DNA from 2 places in the Pseudomonas sp. StFLB209 genome. Region 1 is predicted to be linked to the other one. Evidence: riboswitches for the same ligand, from Rfam matches in the RefSeq annotation. Region 1 holds a riboswitch; the other holds the start of a gene.

The links. A riboswitch is a leader RNA that binds a small molecule or an ion and turns the genes downstream of it on or off. The one in region 1 is predicted to bind thiamine pyrophosphate.
Region 2: linked by a shared signal. The riboswitch ahead of thiC (phosphomethylpyrimidine synthase ThiC) and the one ahead of PSCI_RS26230 (TenA family protein) in region 1 are both predicted to bind thiamine pyrophosphate.

Annotation. Positions count from the first base shown of each region.
Region 1 covers NZ_AP014637.1:5,896,888-5,901,940, forward strand. Annotated here, with positions in the region: gene PSCI_RS26210 (hypothetical protein) at 19-300, opposite strand; gene PSCI_RS26215 (RNA-guided endonuclease InsQ/TnpB family protein) at 369-1,430, opposite strand; gene PSCI_RS26220 (hypothetical protein) at 1,502-1,705, opposite strand; gene tenA (thiaminase II) at 1,782-2,447, opposite strand; gene PSCI_RS26230 (TenA family protein) at 2,451-3,098, opposite strand; TPP riboswitch at 3,190-3,300, opposite strand; gene PSCI_RS26235 (urea carboxylase-associated family protein) at 3,529-4,380, shown strand; gene PSCI_RS26240 (5-oxoprolinase subunit PxpA) at 4,644-5,053, shown strand, end outside.
Region 2 covers NZ_AP014637.1:2,593,441-2,598,493, reverse strand. Annotated here, with positions in the region: gene cytX (putative hydroxymethylpyrimidine transporter CytX) at 1-551, opposite strand, end outside; gene thiC (phosphomethylpyrimidine synthase ThiC) at 663-2,555, opposite strand; TPP riboswitch at 2,710-2,814, opposite strand; gene PSCI_RS11775 (TolC family outer membrane protein) at 2,964-4,403, shown strand; gene waaA (lipid IV(A) 3-deoxy-D-manno-octulosonic acid transferase) at 4,555-5,053, opposite strand, start outside.

The sequences.
Region 1 (5,053 bases):
CCATTCAACACAGAAAACTCACACCGACGTCAAACGCGCCAGTTGCTCGGCTGTCGGAAAGCCCAACGTGCGGTAGCGCTCGGGATAGCCCTCTTCCAGCGCCAGCCATTCACTCAACTGCGCTTCGACATCATGCCAGGCGACGACTTTGGCGTTGGGTTCACCGTCCGCGACCGGCTCGACCAGTGCAACCCGATCAGTCTTGGGCAACAGGCTGGGTACGCCTTGGGTCCAACTGCACAGGGAGATGGTCTGGCCATCATCGGGCAGTTCGAAGATCTGGTAAGAGGCGACGAACACATCGTTGTGGGTCTGTTCGTTGATCTGGTCGAGCAGCGCTTTCTGATTGTGTTGACATCCTCCCCGCCCTAAAGGGCGGGGATTCCCACAACTGGACGCTCATGCCCGAGCGCGAGAATGTTCTTTGCGGCGTTGACGTCGCGGTCGTGGGTGGCACCGCACCCACAACAAGTCCATTCCCTTATTCCAAGCCCTGCGATACCTCTCGGCCTCGAGTCCGGCAATTGCTTGCAGCTCGAACAGGTTTGGGTGGTGTTTCTCTCGCTAACAACCTTGAAAACCGTGCCTGCGTGATCGCATTTGTATTCCAGCATGGTTTTCAATTGGCCCCAGCCGGCGTCCAGCACCGACTTGGCCATCCTGGTTTTCGCGAGTTTCAGTGAGTTCACATCGCCCACCACAATGACGCCACAACGCGCGACCAGCGCGTTGCTGAACTTGTGCAGGGCATCCTTGCGGCGGTTCGCAATTTTGGCGTGAATCGCCCGCACACGGGCCTTCTTGCCGGCGCGCTGGGCCGTGCCCAGGGCTCTCTCCAGATCCCGGTAGAACCTGCCGCTTTCAAGGCGATCACCGTCGCTGCAGGTGGCCGTGGTTTTCAGTCCGAGGTCGATCCCCACTGCATCCTGGCCTGGCGATAACTGGCGATCGACCTCGACCACGACGTTGAAATACCAGCGTCCACGGCTGTCCTCGTTGAAGCTACCGGACCTGAATTTAAAGCCCGCCAGGCCGTAGCTGTCCCAGACCTTGAAGTGCTGTCTGTTGAAGACGACCTGGCCGTTTTTCCAGACAGCCGCGCCGGCCTTGAGGGGCACCCAGCCCAGGCTGCGCCGAGCGCCGCCCGAGCAGCGCCAGCGGAGCTGGCGCTTTTTGAACTGCTTGCGCCGTGTGACATATTCGTCGGCAACAGCCTGCACCGATTGGCTGTGCAGTCCCAGGTCCTTGCCGGCCCCGTTGGTGTACTTGTGAATGTCGAACGCCGACAGAAAACGACCATGCTCACGAATCGAGCGACTGCTCAACTCGTTTACGTAGTTCCACACAAAATTCACAGCACGAGAAGCTTCACGCAGCTGCGCTGCGTGCTTATCCCGCACTCGAACCTTGAGGGTTTTGGTCGCTTTCATTTCAGTCATGAAACACAGGATGGGGCGGTTTTAGGGATGTTAACCCCTATGACCGCTTCGCGGTGCCGCTTTCATCCCCCACCTGAAGGAAGGGGCTTTTCGCGGCAGCTTGGCAAGGCCTGGCGTGCATGCAGGTCATTGACGGCCACTTGCGCAAACAGGGCATCACCCAGCGCCCTGGCGGCCAAGGGAATCCGCAGGGTGTCACTGACAACATTGGCAGCGCTCTGCCAGGGTTGCCGGTCCGTTGCAGGGGCGGCCGGTTCAGCGAGCATGTCGATCCCCTGGATCATCGTCTATCTATAAAAAGACGAGTGATACGCCCGCTCGCCGCCTACCGCCTGTCGATTTTCAGTGTTTCAGTACCTCCAGCCCCATTTGCCAGAAGTCCGCTTCCAGCCGCGAGGCGGTGGCAAAGATGCCGGTCAATTGAGCAAAACGCTGCTCGGTCATGCTCCGCGCCGCCAATTGATCGAGGTGACGGCGGGCATCAGCCGCGACCTGCTGATAACCCTGGCTGGCGTATTCACCGATCCAGTCGACATACGGATGCTCGCCCAACGCGTCGACACCCTGAGGCGCCAGGGCGCGGCCGATTTCTGCGTAGCCAATCACGCACGGCGCCAGGGCGACGTGCAGTTCCAGCAAGTCACCGGCGGCGCCGCAGTCGAGTACGTAACGGGTATAGGCCACGGTCGCCTGATGCTCGGGGGCGGCGTCCATAACCTGGCGGCTGATGCCCCAGCGGTCGCACAGGCGCACGTGCAGCTCGGTCTCGTTGAGAATCGCCGCCAGCCCGGCCTGGGCCGCACGAATGTCGTCGATGCTGCGGCTTTTATAAGCGGCCAGCGCCCAGGCGCGGGCGAACTGGATCAGGAACAGGTAATCCTGAATCAGGTACTGGCGAAAGGCAGCCTGGGGCAAGGTGCCGGCGCCCAGTTGCTGGACGAAGGCGTGTTCCACGTAGCTGCGCCATTCGGTGCAAGCCGCGGTTTTCAGGCGGGCGAAGATATCCATGGTTCAAGCCTCGGTGGCGTAAGCAGCGTCGAAGAACTCACGCTCCAGGCGCACCGCGCGCAGGAAGAAATCCCGGGTGACGGTTTGCTCGGCGGGACCGACGCGGTCCAGTTCGCTGCGCAGGAATGCGACGAAATCGCGGAAAAACGGGTTGTCGTGCAGGGTGATCCACTCAGCATGCACAAAGCGCGGCGGCAACGGTTGTTGTGCCCTGCTCGCCCAGTCCAGATACGACCACTCGGCGACGTTGAGCACCGCCAGCGCCGCCGCATAAGAACGGGTCGCCGCCGCTTCGCGCATGATTGCCTTGAAGCCCGCCGTGGCCGGCGCATCAGGCGGGTCCTGGCGCTGCGGTTCGGTGATGCCGAGGGCTTCGAAGCAGCGCAGGAAGTAGGTGTTTTCCTCACCCGAAATCATCCCGGCAAAACGCCCCAGGCGCAGGCGCGACTCGAAGTTGTCAGCCGTGGCAATGGCGGCACCGAGCAGGGTCAGGAAGCTGTCGAGAAAGCGATGGTCCTGGATCAGGTAACGACCCATGACCTGATCGTCGAGGGTGCCGCTGCACAGTTGCTGGACAAAGCGATGCTGCACAGTGGCAGACCAGTCAGGTTCGCTCTGTTGGCGCAGGGTTTCGGTAAAGCGCTCGCTCATGGTGCTGGGCTCTCTGTGAAGATGGAAACACTGAGGCCGGCGTAAAGGCAGGAGTTGATGGGCGGCTGGCAGACTCGTGAAAAGCCCGCGCTCCGGCGCATCGGACCATCCCTTCGCCGGCATGATCCGGATCAGGTTCGAAGGGTCATCGCACTGCATCAACGATTTCTCAGCCCGTGCCCGGGCTCCCCTTGGTGGTGAGCATCTATACAGGAGATGAGACTGGTTGTCATCCAGCTGGGCAAATGGCGTGGTTCATCTGCACTTGCGCGTACCGCAACGTAGCAGTTGGTAACGTCGCACCGCTCTATGGAACCGATCTGCCTGCCAGCACTTGGTGAACCGGGGCTCTCTCGAAACATGGCATGGTTATCGCTTTTCGAATAAAGACATTATTGTTGAACAATCAAGCCGTCCGCCGAGGTCCAGCATGTACAAGGATTACCCCGCCGCCTACCAGGTCAGCAAAGGCTCCGCGTTGCAGGTCGACAAGCCGTTTTATGAGCGCATTCGTGACAGCACAGGCAGCCGCACGCTGATCGAACAGTTCGAGGTGCCGATCCGCACCGGTCGCGCCTGGAAGGTGCCGGCCGGTCATGTGTTTCGCATCACCACCCCGGTCGGCCCGCAGGTCGGCGACTTCAACGTATGGAATGCCAACGACCCGCGCGAGCGGATGTGGGCGGCGCGTACCCGTCAGTTGCAGGGTGCCCATGTGAGCACCCATGACCGGCTGTGGTCGAACCTGCCGTTTCTGCGGCCGCTGGTGACCATCACCGACGACAGCTTGGCCGGTTACGGTATCGACGAACACGGCGGGCGCCTGCACGATCTGCTCGGCACCCGCTGCGACCCTTATGTGAACCGCATGCTGACCGGCGAAGACTTTCATCACCATTGCCACTCCAACCTGACCCGCGCTGTGCTGCCCCACGGCCTGACCGAATTCGACGTGCATGACGTGCTGAACATCTTCCAGTGCACCGGGCTGAACCATGACGACATGTACTTCATGAAAGCCTGCCCGGCGCAAAAAGGCGATTATCTGGAGTTGTTTGCCGAGATCGACCTGCTGTGCGCGCTGTCGACCTGTCCGGGTGGTGACCTGTCGCTACCGATGTGGGGCCCGGATGCCCAGGACCCGCTGAGCGTGTGCCGCCCGCTGGGGGTGGAGATCTATCGCCTGGACGCGGACTTGCTGGCAGGCTGGGAATCGCCAAAGCGCGCTGCCTATAACGGTAACCACGGCTTGCTGATTCCCAAGGCCGAGTGGGAAAAATAGCCTGTGGTCTGTCGCAACCCCGCAGGAGCAATGCCTATCGGTTAAGGGCGGTCATTGTGGGAGGCGCCGGCCGGCCCCTCCCACACGTCAGCATAAGGCAGGAAAAATCAAGTTATCCTCCTTAACTGATCGGCATTACCCCGTAGGAGCTGCTTCAGCAGCGAACAGCATTACAGTGTCCGCTTTCCCGACTGAAGCGGATCATCTCCCTGCCGGTCTACAGCAATGCCAGCACCCCATGCCTTCACCCAGGAACCCGCACCATGAACACTCCACTTTTAAACTGCGACATCGGCGAAAGCTTCGGCGCCTGGACCATGGGCCGTGACGCCGAGGTCATGCCGTGGATCGATTGCGCGAATATCGCTTGCGGTTTTCATGCCTCTGATCCTTCGACCATGCGCAAGACCGTGGCCCTGGCGCTGAGCCATGGGGTGACCATCGGCGCGCACCCGGCCTACCCTGACCTGGTCGGTTTCGGCCGCCGCTCGATGAGTTGCTCACCGCAGGAAATCGAAGACCTGCTGCTGTACCAGATCGGTGCGCTGGAAGGCATTTGCCGCGCTCAGGGTGGCCGGGTGCAGTACGTCAAACCCCACGGCGCGCTGTACAACGACATGATGCGTTCCGAGCCGCAATTGCGCGCGGTGTTCAAGGCGTTGGCCGGTTACGG
Region 2 (5,053 bases), 3.3 Mb from region 1:
TTCCAGGTCAACCACAGGCAGGCTCCCAACAGCAGCCAGATCCCCCATTGGCGCAGAATCTTGCGCACGAAGGTCAATGGCCCGCTGACCGCCAGCAGCGTTGCCAGGCCGCCGAACAACAGCGCCCAGAGCAGTGGGCTGCTCCAAAGACCCGCAGCGCCGAAGGTGCGCCCGGCCAACAGGCTGGCTGCATCGCGCATGACGATGATCTCGAACGAGCCCCAGCCAATCAGTTGCAACAGGTTGAGAACCGCCGGCAGCATCGCCCCACGCCGTCCCAGGCTGAGCTTGAGCGACGCCATCGACGACAGCCCGGTGTCAGTACCAATCACCCCGGCGCTGGCCAGTAACAGCACGCCGATCAGCGTGCCCAGCGCAATCGCCAGTAGCGCCATGGCCATGCCCAACCCCGGAGCCAGCAAGGCACCCGCTTGCAGGACCATCAGGCCGATCCCTAATGAAAACCACAGGGAAAACAGATCGCGCCCGCCGAAAACCCGTTTGTCGCCGGGGACCGGCAGGTCAGGGGAGTAAGTGCCAGGTGTGTTCACATTAACGCTCGGTAATAGAGTGGAATACGGTAGGAGCTCGCTCGCGAAGGGGCCGGTTCAGGCGATACACCATCACCACCGTCAGAGACGCCTTCGCGACCAAGGTCGCTCCTACACTTTCTGGTACAGCTGGCTGCCTTCCTGTTTGAAGCGTTCGGCCTGTTCGCGCATGCCGTCTTCCACCGCGACATCCACCGCATCAATGCGCTGGTTGGCGGCGTATTCGCGCACTTCCTGGGTGATTTTCATCGAGCAGAACTTCGGCCCGCACATCGAGCAGAAATGCGCGACCTTGGCCGACTCCTTGGGCAAGGTTTCGTCGTGATAGGCACGCGCAGTGTCCGGGTCCAGGCCGAGGTTGAACTGGTCTTCCCAGCGGAATTCGAAGCGCGCCTTGCTCAGTGCGTTGTCGCGGATCTGCGCGCCGGGGTGGCCCTTGGCGAGGTCGGCAGCATGTGCGGCGATCTTGTAGGTGATGATCCCGGTTTTCACGTCATCCTTGTTCGGCAGGCCCAGGTGTTCCTTCGGGGTGACATAGCAGAGCATCGCGCAACCGAACCAGCCGATCATCGCCGCACCGATGCCCGAGGTGATGTGGTCGTAACCCGGCGCAATATCAGTGGTCAGCGGGCCGAGGGTATAGAACGGCGCCTCGTCGCAGCACTCCAGCTGCTTGTCCATGTTTTCCTTGATCAACTGCATTGGCACATGGCCAGGGCCTTCGATCATGGTTTGCACGTCATGCTTCCAGGCGACCTTGGTCAGCTCGCCGAGGGTTTCCAGCTCACCGAACTGCGCGGCGTCGTTGGCGTCGGCAATCGAACCCGGACGCAGACCGTCGCCCAGCGAGAAGCTGACGTCGTAGGCCTTCATGATTTCGCAGATGTCTTCGAAGTGCGTGTAGAGGAAGTTTTCCTTGTGATGCGCCAGGCACCACTTGGCCATGATCGAGCCGCCGCGGCTGACGATACCGGTGACCCGCTTGGCCGTCATCGGCACGTAGCGCAGCAGCACACCGGCGTGGATGGTGAAGTAGTCCACGCCCTGCTCGGCCTGCTCGATCAGGGTGTCGCGGAACAAATCCCAGGTCAGGTCTTCGGCGATACCACCGACCTTTTCCAGCGCCTGATAGATCGGTACGGTGCCGATCGGCACCGGTGAGTTGCGGATGATCCACTCGCGGGTTTCATGGATATGCTTGCCGGTGGACAGGTCCATGACCGTGTCCGAGCCCCAGCGGATGCCCCAGGTCAGCTTGGCCACTTCCTCTTCGATGGACGAACCCAGCGCACTGTTGCCAATGTTGCCGTTGATCTTCACCAGGAAGTTACGGCCGATGATCATCGGTTCCAGCTCGACGTGGTTGATGTTGGCCGGAATGATCGCCCGGCCGCGGGCGATTTCTTCACGCACGAATTCGGCAGTGATTTCCTTGGGAATACTGGCGCCGAAGCTGTGCCCGGCGTGCTGCTGCTTGAGCAGCCCGGTGGCGCGGGCCTCCTGGAGTTTCATGTTTTCGCGGATGGCGACGTATTCCATCTCGGCGGTAATGATGCCCTTGCGCGCATAGTGCATCTGGCTGACGTTGGCGCCCGCCTTGGCGCGGCGCGGATTGTTCACATGGGCAAACCGCAGGGCTGTCAGTTCGGCATCGTTGAGGCGCTGCTGGCCGAAATTGGAGCTCAGACCGCCCAGCCGCTCGGTGTCGTTACGCGACTCGATCCACGGCGAGCGCACATCGGCCAGGCCCTTGCGCACGTCGATGATCACATTGGGGTCGGTGTAAGGCCCGGAGGTATCGTAGACGGTGACCGGCGCGTTGATCTCGCCGCCGAAATCGGTAGGCGTCACGTCCAGACTGATCTCGCGCATCGGCACGCGGATATCCGGGCGCGAGCCCTGAACATAGATCTTCTGCGAACGGGTAAAAGGCTGGACCGAACCCGAGTCGACCTGGGCCGATTCACTCAGATGGGGGGCGTTATTGGTTTTTCTTGTCGTCATCACGGTCTCTCCTGACATCCTGCACGGATTGATTGTCGGAGTGACCTGAACGGACGGAGGGCGTCATGCATGCAATGACGCAGAGTGACGCGGCGCGAAGTGGTGCATAAATATTGAACGCACGACCCCGGACGACACTCAAGAGGACTCGCCGGGAGCGAGCAATCTTGTTCCCTACGCAGGCGTTAACCTGATCAGGTTCAACGGGATCCGGTTTAACCGATCTCAGCCTCATAGCAAGGCACCCCGACAAGAACGGCGCCAGTCTATGCCGGCTCGGGAGCGAGCGCCAGTCCCAAATGCAACACCTGCGATAAGTGGCTGAAATGGCCGAAATAGCTGATTGTTGCGCCGAACATCTGGCTCTACACTCGCCGACTGCGATCATCTTCTGGAAAAGGAACGCCCATGCTGCGCAAATTGCCGTTGGCCTTCGCCGTGTCGTATGCCTGCATTGCCCCGAGCTGGGCCACTGATGCACCACCGACGGCGTTGACCGGGCTGGTGAATGTCTATCAGCAGGCAGTGGACAACAACGCCGATCTGGCCGCCGCCCGTGCCGATTACCAGGCGCGTATCGAAGGCGTACCCCAGGCCCGTGCCGGCCTGCTGCCCAACCTCTCGGCCAGCGCCCAGAACAGCAGCACCCGCACCAGCATCGACCAGCCCAAGGCCACCGCCACCCGCAGCGGCACCCTGTACCAGGCGACCCTGAGCCAGCCGCTGTTCCGCGCTGATCGCTGGTTCCAGCTACAGGCGGCCGAGGCGGTCAACGAACAGGCAGCGCTGGAGCTGTCAGCCAATGAACAGAACCTGATCCTGCAATCGGCGCAGAGCTATTTCGGTGTCTTGCGCGCCCAGGACAATCTGGCGACTGCCAAAGCCGAGGAGTCGGCGTTCCGGCGCCAGCTTGATCAGGCCAATGAGCGCTTTGACGTCGGCCTGTCGGACAAGACCGATGTGCTGCAATCCCAGGCCAGCTACGACAGCTCACGGGCCAACCGCCTGATCGCCCAGCGTCAGGTGGACGATGCCTTCCAGGCCTTGGTGACGCTGACCAATCGCCAATACAGCGCGATCGAAGGCATTGTTCACAGCCTGCCGGTGCTGCCGCCGTCACCCAACGACGCCAAGGCCTGGGTCGACACCGCCGCCTTGCAAAACCTCGACCTGCTGGCCAGTAATCACGCCGTCGATGCCGCACAACAGACGCTGCGCCAGCGCAAAGCCGGGCATGCGCCAACCGTGGATGCTGTCGCCACCTGGCAACGCGGCGATAACGATCTGCAAGGGTTTTCCAATCCCAATTACACGGGCACCAACTACAGCGGCGATGTCGAACAACGCACAGTGGGTCTGCAGGTCAATATCCCGCTGTACAGCGGCGGTCTGACCAGCTCCCAGGTACGGGAGGCCTATGCGCGCCTGAGCCAGAGTGAACAGCGCCGCGAAAGCCTGCGCCGCCAGGTGGTGGAGAACACCCGCAATCTGCATCGTGCGGTGAATACCGACGTGGAACAGGTGCAGGCGCGCAAGCAGTCGATCATCTCCAACCAGAGTGCGCTGGAAGCGACGGAGATTGGTTATCAAGTGGGCACCCGTAATATCGTCGATGTGCTCGATGCCCAGCGTCAGTTGTATGCGTCGGTGCGTGACTACAACAACACGCGCTATGACTACATCATCGACAGCTTGCGCTTGAAGCAGGCGGCCGGGACGTTGAACCCTGGTGACTTGCAGGATTTGGCGCGCTATCTGAAGCCTGACTACAACCCGGACCGGGATTTTCTGCCACCGGATCTGGCGGCCGAGGCGCGCAAGAACTTTGAGCGGCCGGCCAAGCGTTGAATATGTCGTAGGAGCTCGCCCGCCGCCTCGGCGCCCCGCTGTCGCGTAGCAAACACGGACCTCGTAGGACCGGCTTTAGCCGGGAAGCCTTCGCGGCTAAAGCCGGTCCTACAGGATCTCGTGTTTGCTGTACGACCGCGCGGCACGTCCCCTAGGCCACCAACCGATCAATCAACGCCAATAGCCGCTGCAAGGCGCCCTGATTGGCTTTCATCACCTGCAAACCGGCCTCGGCCATGCGGCGGGCCTGGTCGGGCTGCTCGAACAGGTGCTGTACGGCCTTGGCCAGTGCGGTCGGGTCGCTGGCTTGCTGCAGGGCGCCGGCGGTGCGCAGCATGGCGGCGATTTCCAGGAAGTTGAACAGGTGCGGGCCGCTGAGTACCGGTTTGCCCAGCGCGGCCGGTTCCAGCAGGTTGTGACCGCCATTGGGCACCAGGCTGCCGCCGACAAAGGCGCAGTCGGCCAGTGCATAGAGAAACAGCAGCTCGCCCATGGTGTCGCCCAACAGCACGGTGGTCGTGGCGGTCACCGGCTGGCCGCTGGAGCGCCGGACCGTGTCGAAACCTTGCTGGCGGCACAGCTCGTGCACGCTGTCGAAACGCTCGGGGTGGCGCGGGACCAGGATCAGCAAGGCCTGCGGGTGGCTGGCG